DNA from 3 places in the Azotosporobacter soli genome. Region 1 is predicted to be linked to each of the others. Evidence: riboswitches for the same ligand, from Rfam matches in the RefSeq annotation. Region 1 holds a riboswitch; each other region holds the start of a gene.

The links. A riboswitch is a leader RNA that binds a small molecule or an ion and turns the genes downstream of it on or off. The one in region 1 is predicted to bind cyclic di-GMP.
Region 2: linked by a shared signal. The riboswitch ahead of QTL79_RS13010 (polysaccharide biosynthesis/export family protein) and the one ahead of QTL79_RS05435 (hypothetical protein) in region 1 are both predicted to bind cyclic di-GMP.
Region 3: linked by a shared signal. The riboswitch ahead of QTL79_RS01550 (methyl-accepting chemotaxis protein) and the one ahead of QTL79_RS05435 (hypothetical protein) in region 1 are both predicted to bind cyclic di-GMP.

The regions. Positions count from the first base shown of each region.
Region 1 covers NZ_JAUAOA010000003.1:348,815-352,093, reverse strand. Annotated here, with positions in the region: gene QTL79_RS05445 (DMSO/selenate family reductase complex A subunit) at 1-1,215, shown strand, start outside; gene QTL79_RS05440 (hypothetical protein) at 1,334-1,570, shown strand; cyclic di-GMP riboswitch class I at 1,801-1,884, shown strand; gene QTL79_RS05435 (hypothetical protein) at 2,082-2,795, shown strand; gene QTL79_RS05430 (HD-GYP domain-containing protein) at 2,956-3,279, shown strand, end outside.
Region 2 covers NZ_JAUAOA010000016.1:31,174-34,452, reverse strand. Annotated here, with positions in the region: gene QTL79_RS13015 (GumC family protein) at 1-1,237, opposite strand, end outside; gene QTL79_RS13010 (polysaccharide biosynthesis/export family protein) at 1,258-1,947, opposite strand; cyclic di-GMP riboswitch class II at 2,010-2,093, opposite strand; gene QTL79_RS13005 (hypothetical protein) at 2,530-3,003, opposite strand; gene QTL79_RS13000 (PAS domain-containing sensor histidine kinase) at 3,078-3,279, opposite strand, start outside.
Region 3 covers NZ_JAUAOA010000001.1:345,156-348,434, forward strand. Annotated here, with positions in the region: gene addB (helicase-exonuclease AddAB subunit AddB) at 1-1,228, opposite strand, end outside; cyclic di-GMP riboswitch class I at 1,420-1,504, shown strand; gene QTL79_RS01550 (methyl-accepting chemotaxis protein) at 1,600-3,279, shown strand, end outside.

The sequences.
Region 1 (3,279 bases):
TTGGCCGCGCTGACCGGAAATGTCGGCATTCTTGGCGGCTGGGCTTCCGGTTACGGCGGTTATTCTTTGCTTAAACTGGCGGGGATTCCATATGAGAATCCGGTGAAGACGTCGATTTCCGTATATACCTGGCCACAGGCAATTGAAGACGGGGATCGTATGACGGCGGCCGATGGTGTGAAAGGCGCGGAGCGCCTGAAAGTCGGCATCAAATTCCTTGCCAGCCTGGCGGGGAACTGTCTAATCAATCAGCATTCCGATATCACGGCCACCAGCCGCCTTCTGGCGGATGAGACAAAGTGCGAATTTATCTTGGTCAGCGAAGAATTCATGACGTCAAGCGCCAAGTTTGCCGACATTGTCCTGCCGAGCACGAATTTTTTGGAACGCTTGGATCTTTTTCAGCCCTGGGGTTATGCCGAATATGCCATTTTTCAAAATAAAGTGGTAGAAGCCGAATTTGAAAGACGCACCGGTTATGATTGGATGGTTGAGCTAGCCGCGACGCTCGGCGTGGAGGCTGCGTTCAGTCAGGGACGGAGTTATGAGGAATGGGCGCGTTACATCGTCGAGGAAACGCGCAAGCGGGAAAACGATTTTCCCTCCTACGAATCGTTCGCGGAGCAAGGTTTATATTGCAAGCCGCGGGAAGCGCCTTATATCGCCTTTCAAAAGCAAATCGAAGCGCCGCAGGAATATCCGTTTCCCACGCCGTCCGGCAAGATTGAAATCTTTTCCCCGCGCTTATATGCGCTAGGGCGTCCGGAGGATATACCGGCGGTGCCGAAATATGTGGCAAGCTGGGAAGGACCGGATGATCCTTTGACGCGAGAGTATCCGCTGCAGCTGATCGGCTGGCATGCGAAAGGGCGTACGCATTCGATTTTCGGTAATTCCGCGCGACTTGAAAAACTGCAGCCGCATTGCCTTTGGATGCATCCGGAGGATGCAAAGAGGCGAAAACTGAAGGACGGCGAACGCGTTCGCGTCTTCAATCAACGCGGCACGCTCGAAATTGCGCTTACGATCACGGAGCGAATTATGCAAGGCGTCGTCGCGATGCCGCAGGGAGCCTGGCATCGTCCGGATGCCAAAGGCGTCGATCAGGGGGCTTGCATCAACACGCTGACGAAGTATCAGCCGACGCCGCTCGCGAAAGGCAATCCGCAGCATACCAATTTGGTGCAGGTCTGCCGAATTCAGGAGGAGGCTTGAATTTTTCCCGTTTTTACAAACTCTTTACGAGACAAAGCACTCGTTTCGTGATACCATGAGAGTGGTCAGCCGCCGTCAAAGAGTGACGGCAAGTAAGACCATAGAAGGAGTGTGTAGTATGTGCGACGACAAAGAACTTGAAATGACGGACGAAATACCGGTATTATTCTCGGATGATATGGATCTCTTGGAGGATACGCTGGCGGACATCGTATTGGCCATGGGGCTGCCCGAACAGCAAACCGCCGCCGTCCTGCGGCTCATCAACGATGCGATCGATACTCATCACGGCAACGTGTTAGATACGTTTGAATCGACGTTGGATGAAGAAGAGGAAGAAGAAGTAAACGAATAAGACGTCGAAAACGGCCTGCCGCTCAAACGTAGCTTTGAGGGTAGGCCGTTTTTATCTTGTGCATAAGCGAGTATTTGTTAAAAATGTAACAAATACCTTAAAGGTTTTTTAAGTTTAAAAAGCGATAAAAAGGACAAAGGTTTGCCGAAAAGAGACTTTTGTCCTATAAATGTAATTGACTGAGCTGGTAAGGGGTGGTATTATACAAATGAATTTAAAAAAGTTTACTAGCAAAGAAAAGGCAAACCCGATGAAAATCGGAGACGCAAAGCCATGGATCTAAGGGCAGTGCCTATGATCGCCAGGCCGCCGATTTCCATGTTGCATGGAAGAGTAGCGCAGGCGGCAGCCTGTGTTTTTTTATTAGGGCATCAAGATCCAAAGTGCTGACAATCCGTATGGTTTTAGACATACACGGGCCGATGATTGGAAATGAGGAGAGAAACGGCATTTTTGCCATGATGACAGTCTTGTGTAAGTAAATAACGCCATGGAAAGGGATGTTGGGAACATGGATGTGACGGTGTGTGAAAAAGAGAAAACGCAACAGACCATTGATTTATTTTGTCGGCAAAGTCGAATTCCTTCCTTTGGGGTCAAACGAATCTTTCACAGCAAGAATGTGCGCCTGGTGTCGGCGTTGGCCGATGTCAGGGATGAGTTTGATGAGATTCATCTGGAAGGGATGATCCATATTGCCGAGTCAAAGAGCGGCGCGCCGGTCGTGCGTAGAAAAGTGCATGGCATTGTTGCGCAAATGCTTGAGAAGCGCTTTGGCTATGATGTAAAAGATGTTTTTATAAAAATGGTTAAAAAGGAAAGCGGCTATAAACTGTATTGCGTGACTCGCTTCAAAGAAGCGTTTTCCACGGCGCGTTCCAACGGGCAGGCGCAAAGCGAAGATGCGCTGGCCAGCGGCTTTGCACGGCAAATGAAAGAATTGCTGGGGCGCGGACCGAAATGGTGCCGTGTGGTGGCGTTCGAAGAGAAGCTTCTTTTGTTTGAAATCGAAGGCTTCTTTTCTTTGGGTGAACAACAGCGTTTTGCGGAAGAGAATGCCTGCAGTTGCGGTTGTCTGGTGGAACGCTTGGCCCGGCAGAATTTACGTCAGATCATAACGTCGCTCATGTCGGATTATGAAGTGGCTGCCTATATACCGGTCTGGGATATCGTCAACAATAAGGCGGTCGTTATCGTGACGACATTGAAACCGATTCCATTTTGAAAAAGAATAAAAGTTCATAACGTTTCAGGCAGAATAGACAATGGTTTCGACTGGTTGTTGTATAGCCGATAATTTACTCCGTAAAACGGGGGGATTATCGGTTTTTTTAGTTAAAGGGAGCAAAATGGGGAGAGCTTGAAGAATAAGGGAGAGGTATGATTTGCGGGAAGAAAGTGTAGCGAGGATTTTAGGCGAGCTAAGAGAAAACTTTGAAAGCCATGGGGGCATGATGAAGGAAACGATGGGGCGCAGCATGAAAGGGATGTTTGCTGCGCCGCCATTGCCGATGCTTGAAGAATTAAAGGAAAAAAACGTTGAGACGCTGGAACATTCGCTTAGGGTGAGCCGCTTTGCGATCGGGATCGGCAGGGAAATGGGCTTGAATGAGACGACAATGACCCAGCTTGGTTGGGGCGGTTTGCTGCATGATGTCGGCAAGCTTTCGGTCGCACAGCAGATTCTGACGAAGGCAGAGCGTTTGGAT
Region 2 (3,279 bases), on a different contig from region 1:
CAACCACCAGATTCAAAATGACTCTCGGGCGCGCTGGTCTGGTCGGCATGCCAGCGCGGTCAACTACCTGCACATTCGTAGGTTGCGTCAACTCATCAATGCGAGCATCTTCATATCTCTTGGCCAGCGCATTGTACGCGTCTTCCGCCACCTTATAGTCGCGCATCAGTCTTGCCATTTCCTGTTCCTTATCCGGCAACGCTTTCAATTCCTTATCCTGCTCTGAATTCGTCTGCTCCAGCGCGTTTCGCTTAGCATTGGCAACTGCAATATCCGCTTCCGCCTGCAGCTTTGTCTGCAAGAGATTTTGAAACACCGGATTGCTGGACGGAATTTCCGCCTTTGCCACATGTGCGATTTCTTCATTTAACTTTTGCCGTGTCTCCGTAATAATCGCTTTTGTCGCCGTTACCTTAGGATGTTCCTCTCTGAACACCTTTAACAAACTAACCAATTCAACTTCCTGCTCCGCTAAGCGAGTTCGGTAAAGCTGTATTTGTTGGCTATCTGCCATAAATTCGGCCTGTGGACCAGCCATCTGTTTTTTCGTGCTAACCAACTTCGCTTGGGCTTGCTCTAGATTAAGCGAATTCTCCAATGCCAATTTCTTCAAATCTGCCTGCATATCGATCAAACTTTTTGTTTGATCACTGACGGCAACCACATCATGTTCTTTTTTATACTTGATCATTGTTTTTTCTATTTTTTCCAAGTTTCGCTTACTTTCTTCCATCCGCTCTCCAATAAAAGTCCTAGCATCCTTGCCTTCAGAGCGGACAATTTCCGTCAAACGCATGATAAATTCTTCTAGTAATATATTGGTCATGTTCTGTGCCATTTCCGGCGACTCGGCCAATACGCTTAGCTGCAAAATCTGCGTACCATTGACCAATCGTGTATTGATTGTCCTGACCACCTCTTCATATGATGGTTTTACATCACGATCGCGATAATAACGTTCAATCACCGCCTCCACCACTGTCCGGCTCTTGATAATTTCAACATAAGTGAAAATTTGCTGCCGCAACAAATCATCCGGCGCCATTGTAATCACATTTTCATTAGGACCGCGATAATATTTCACACGCAAACTTACTGTAGATTCATATAACGTAGCAGAAAACATATTAATCAATATTGCAATTGAAACTGTCAACAGTATCGAGTAATAAATCACCCTGCGTCGTCGTTTCAATATCGCCAGCATATCTTTCAATTCAAATTGTTCACTATCCACGAACTCAACCTCCGACCTCTCTAATAATGCCTGATTTCATATGAGGTATTGATAAACGGTACAATATCTCTAATAAAATCAATTTTTCCATTGCTGCTCAAATACACAATATCGCCCTCGTTCAACACCAAATTTTTGCTGGTATCGCCCTTTTCAAGCACATCCAGTAAGTTTACCTTCGTCGGTTCAACCTGCATGTTCTTACGAATAATAGATATCTTTTTCTTGGCCGCGCCATCCGTCCAACCACCTGCCATGGCTATCGCATCTACTAAACTGATATTTTTCCCTAGTTCAAATGCTCCCGGATGGTTTACCTGCCCCAACACGTAGATTCTAGTCATATGGACTTTCACTAAATTCACACTTACATTTGGCGGCTCTACAAGATACCGATTCAACCGTTCAACAATAAACGCTGAAACCTCACTCGGAGACATTCCATCCACATTTACTTCGCCAACCAATGGAATCGAAACCATTCCATCCGGACGAACCGTAACCTCCTGCAACGTCAACCCACCGAACCCCAAGCCACTGGACGTACTACTGCGACTTGGCGTCCCAAAAACTCCGCTAATATCGGCCGAACTCACGATATCGACACTAATAACATCACCTGGCCGTAAAACATAATTTTCCGCTGATACTTTTGCTGGTAAAATTACTAAGACTACTGCGATAACCATAACTATCATCAGACTTTTCACGAATATCCTCCTGCCTATACATATCTTGTTTTCTAAAAGCAATAAAAAAGCCATCTAAAATAAATTTAGATGGCCGGTTACGCTACTTGCTCCTATTAGTTCAAGCGTCCAAATAAAAACTAATATTCATTGCATCCATATTCATCTGTCCTTTTTTCCGCCCTGTTAGTTACTAAGTATAGCAGAATAAGTACCCATATTTTCTTAAGACTTCCTTATTTTTTCCAGTCATGTTTATGACGCAAACTACTTGAAAACTCGCCTTTCCTGACACTTTAAATGTCAATATAGCCATTACCTCACAAACGTATCGCCCTACATAAATGTCATTCGGCACGTCGAAAAATCAAGCTATTAGTCCTTCACAAAACACGATATCTTCCTCTCATAGCTCCATTCATTTATTTTATTTTCTTTGCTTTTTCTCTTTTTCACTTCATCTTTTTTCGTTTATGGGCATTCTTCTTTTTTGTATTCTCGCCGCATTTTCGAAGCTGTTCCATCGTAATTTTGAACTTTTTCTGCACACAAAAAGGATCAACGGATAAAATCCATTGACCCTTTTCTAAATGAAGCAATTGTTTATTTTTGTTTTTGTTTCTCATAGTAAGCAACTATTTTTCGCGCCTGTTTCTCCGAAAAATGCAGATACAGCCTTAGCAGTAAAAACAAGGAGAAGAAACCGACAGCGAAGCCCGCCAACGCTAAATACCATACGCCAAGCAACGCCGGCGCACCGAGGATGACGCCGAAGAGAAAGGCTAGCTGCCATTGCCACTTCGTCAATTGCGCCGCTTCCAGCTCGCTCAATTCTTCTTTGGGCGGATTCGCTAAAAAATCAGGCGTCTTTACTTGTTTGAAGAGGCTCTGCCAGTTCATTTGCGGATTGATCGTCTGCAGCAGCCAGCGGTAGCCGACAAAACCAGCCAGGTAAAATACGATCAGCGGCCACTTATACGTAAGCAACTGCATCACCGCTAAAAACAGTGTTGTAAAAGACAGTATCTTGATGAAAAACTCCAAACGAAAGCGCAAATATCGAAACAGAACGGACACCTCATTTCACTTATTCTTAAATCATTCCTATACTGTAGAATTCCACAAAACAAGAAAAAAACCTCTTCTTCACTTCAGTTACTTGTTATAGGAAGTTCAATTACAAACGTCGTTCCGTTCTGCTCGGTACTGTTAAAATAAAGGTTTCCCTTATGACGATTAACAATGATGTCATAAGAGAGACTCAAGCCAATTCCAGTCCCCTGACCCACTGGTTTCGTTGTAAAGAACGGCTCAAAAATACGCGCCCTTATTTTTTCTGGAATTGCCGGTCCA
Region 3 (3,279 bases), on a different contig from region 1:
GACACGGCGCAAAGAAATCGGTCTTAAAGCAGCGAAACAGCGCTTCATAGTGCCAGCGCCCCACCGCTTCAAGCGCCGAACGCAGCAATTCCGCAAGCGGATGATGCACCGGACAGCGCTTGCGGTCGCTGAAGAAAGGGATCTCAAAATCGCCCAGCACGCGTTCCACGAGATCGCCGTATGCGTTGCTGTCGCGCAGCAAGATGCCAATTTCGCGCCAGCGCAGGTTTTCTTCGCGGCACAAACGCCGGATATCGCGCGCCATCGCCTCGACTTCGCCGCGCCGGTTCACCGCTTCGCTCAGCCTCAGGGCGTCAAGCCCGCCTCCTGTCCATTTTTCGAGCGGCATTTGCCAGAAACGGCGCTCCAGATGCGCCAAAAGCGGCGCTGCCGCGAAGCGCCCTGCCGACGTCAGCTCGATTTCTTCGACTTCGCAGCCGATGCGCGCGGCCAGCATTCTTAGCTTGCGCCGCGTATTCCACTGCCGGTGAAAGAGCGACGTTTCCGACGCATGCTCGGGCGAATCCGCCTGATCGAGGCATAGCGTGACCGTCACCTGGCGCGCGGTCTTCAGCATCGCTTCGATTACCGCCATCTCCTGCGGGTTGAACCAAGTCAGGCCGTCCAGCCATACTTCACTCTCACGCAGCAACGTCGAGCGATCGATATTCTCGGCTACCAGCGTCAGATAATCTTCCGGATCGCTGTAACTCTCCCGGAGAAAATCGCGCAGTTCACCATAGAGCAGCGCCAGATCCTGCAACTTATCACCCAGCGGATGGCCGTCCCATTTTTCCGCCGCTGCACCAAGCGCTTCCGGCGTCAGGTTGTACGACTTCATTTCGCGAATCAGGCCAAGCAGCGTATCCGGAAAACTGCGCTGTGCAGCCGCCTGCTGAAAGACCTTGAGACGCGCCCTTTCTTCGCGCAGCAGACGCCCGACGATCAAGCGCTTGCCGAGCTCGGTGACCTGCGGTCGTACGATGCCGCCCGCTTCCTGCAGCACACGATGCGCCAGACGGCGAAAGCCAAACACATAGGCGCGGACAAAACCGCCGAGGTCCGGCGTCGCCGCCAGTTCTTTCTCTACCTGGAAGGTGGCATGTTCCGGCAGGATCAATAAGAGCGGATAACCTTGCGGCTCTCGCCGCAAACGTTCGCGTATCTCTTCCAGGCAGCGTTCGGTCTTTCCCGCGCCGGCCCGGCCCATGACAATGCGTAATTTCATTCTCGTTTCCTCCCCACACGACTACAAAGGATTCTATGTAGCATTCGCGTTAAGCGCGGCAAATTCCTTGCTCCTCCCCGGCGCAGCGAAGCAGTGTGCGTCTTATTTAACTTCTTTCTAATTAATGTTCCTTTTTTAACCTTGACTCTTTCCACTCACGGCACTATAATTTACTGGCAGATACTATTTAAATAAACAAAAGGCAAACTGCCCGAAAGAGCAGGACGCAAAGCTATGGGTCTACGGACGTACGTCTACGACTGCCAAGCCGCCGTAACTGCGCACGTAACGCAAGATCAGACAGGCCTCGGCGTGTCTTTATTTATATTTCTGCGACAAGATTCCGATTCCATATTTTTAGGAGGCAAGACATGTTTTTAAACAAACTGACCGATTCACTGCAGCGAAGACTGATTTTACTGCTGGTACTCTTCGCGCTGCTGCCGGCTGCCGTAACCGGCATCGCAGCCAGCTACCTCAGCGCCAGCCAGGCGCGCCAATCGTTCTCGCAAAGCAACGCGATGGCCGCCAAACAGCTGAGCGACCAGCTCGAACAAAAACTGACCGACGCCAAGGGTCTGATGCTGACGACCGCAGCCGCGATCGGACGCGCGAACAGCGGACGTCCTTTGGATGCCGCCGTGATTCAGGCCACGCTTTTGGAAATGCAAAAAGCGAATCCGCAGTTCGAATTGATCTATGCCAACGACACGACCGGCATGCAGATCGCGAAGACGTCCGGCCAACTGCGCAACCAATTCGGCCGTCCCGGCTTCACGACGACGATGCAGGGCAAAACCTTCTTCACCGATTCGTACATCTCCGTGTCCACCCAATCACCGACAATCACCGTCTACACGCCGCTGCGCGATAATCGCGGCAACATCATCGGCACGCTCGGCGCCGACATCAGCCTGGCTTCCGTCGCCGAAATGGCAAGCGACATCAAGATCGGCAAGACCGGTTACGTCGATGTTGTCGACAGCAAAGGCATCTTAATCGCCCATCCTGATATGGAACGCGTCAAGAAAAGTGACGCAGTCGGCGACGCCCCCTACGTCGCCGATCTGCTGCAAGGGCACCGCGGAGAAAAGAGCGTGACCGCAACCACCGGCGTCCCGGCTTTGGCCGCGTATGCACCGGTTGAGCAATACGGCTGGGGCGTTATCACCTACCTGCCGGAAACCGAAATCCGCAAGGCCATCCTGACGTCTTTGGCCACTACCGCCTTCCTGACGCTGCTGGCCGTACTTCTGGCCGCTGCGACCGCGTATTTTGCGGCGCGCAACATCACCGTCCCCCTCGCTTCGCTGGCAAACAGTGCCCAGCTTCTCGCCTCCGGCGACCTGAGCCACTCGATTACCATTCAAGGCGTACGTGAGATCCGTGATTTGGGAACCTCGCTGCAAGCGATGGAAAACTCCTTCCGCGCCATACTGCAGAGCATTACCGCTTCCGCCGAACAGGTCGCGGCTTCTTCGGAAGAATTGACCGCGCATGCCGAGCAGTCTTCGCAAACCTCGCATAGCGTCGCAAACTCGATCACGCAGGTAGCCGCCGATTCCGAACGTCAGATGACGGCCGTGGAAGAAGCCTCGCGCATCGTCCAGACGATGTCGGACAACATCCGCCAGATCGCACAAAATTCGAACGATGTCGCCTCTTCGTCCGACCGCACCGCGACGCTGGCCCGCCAGGGCGGCAGCGCGGTCGACAGCGCGGTCAATCAGATGCAGTCGATTCAAAGTTCGGTCAGCGCAACCTCGCAGATCGTCACCCAGCTTGGCGCCCGTTCGCAGGAAATCGGCCAAATCGTCGATACGATCGCCGGCCTGGCCAGCCAGACCAATCTGCTGGCTCTGAACGCCGCGATCGAAGCGGCGCGCGCCGGTGAACAGGGCCGCGGTTTTGCGGTCGTCGCCGAAGAGGTGCGTAAACTGGCTGAGCAATCCGCCTTGGCTGCCAAGCAAATTTCTACGCTGATCGCCGGTATTCAGCAGGAAACCGCCGAAGCAGTCACCGCAATGGATGCCGGCACGAAAGAAGTTTCG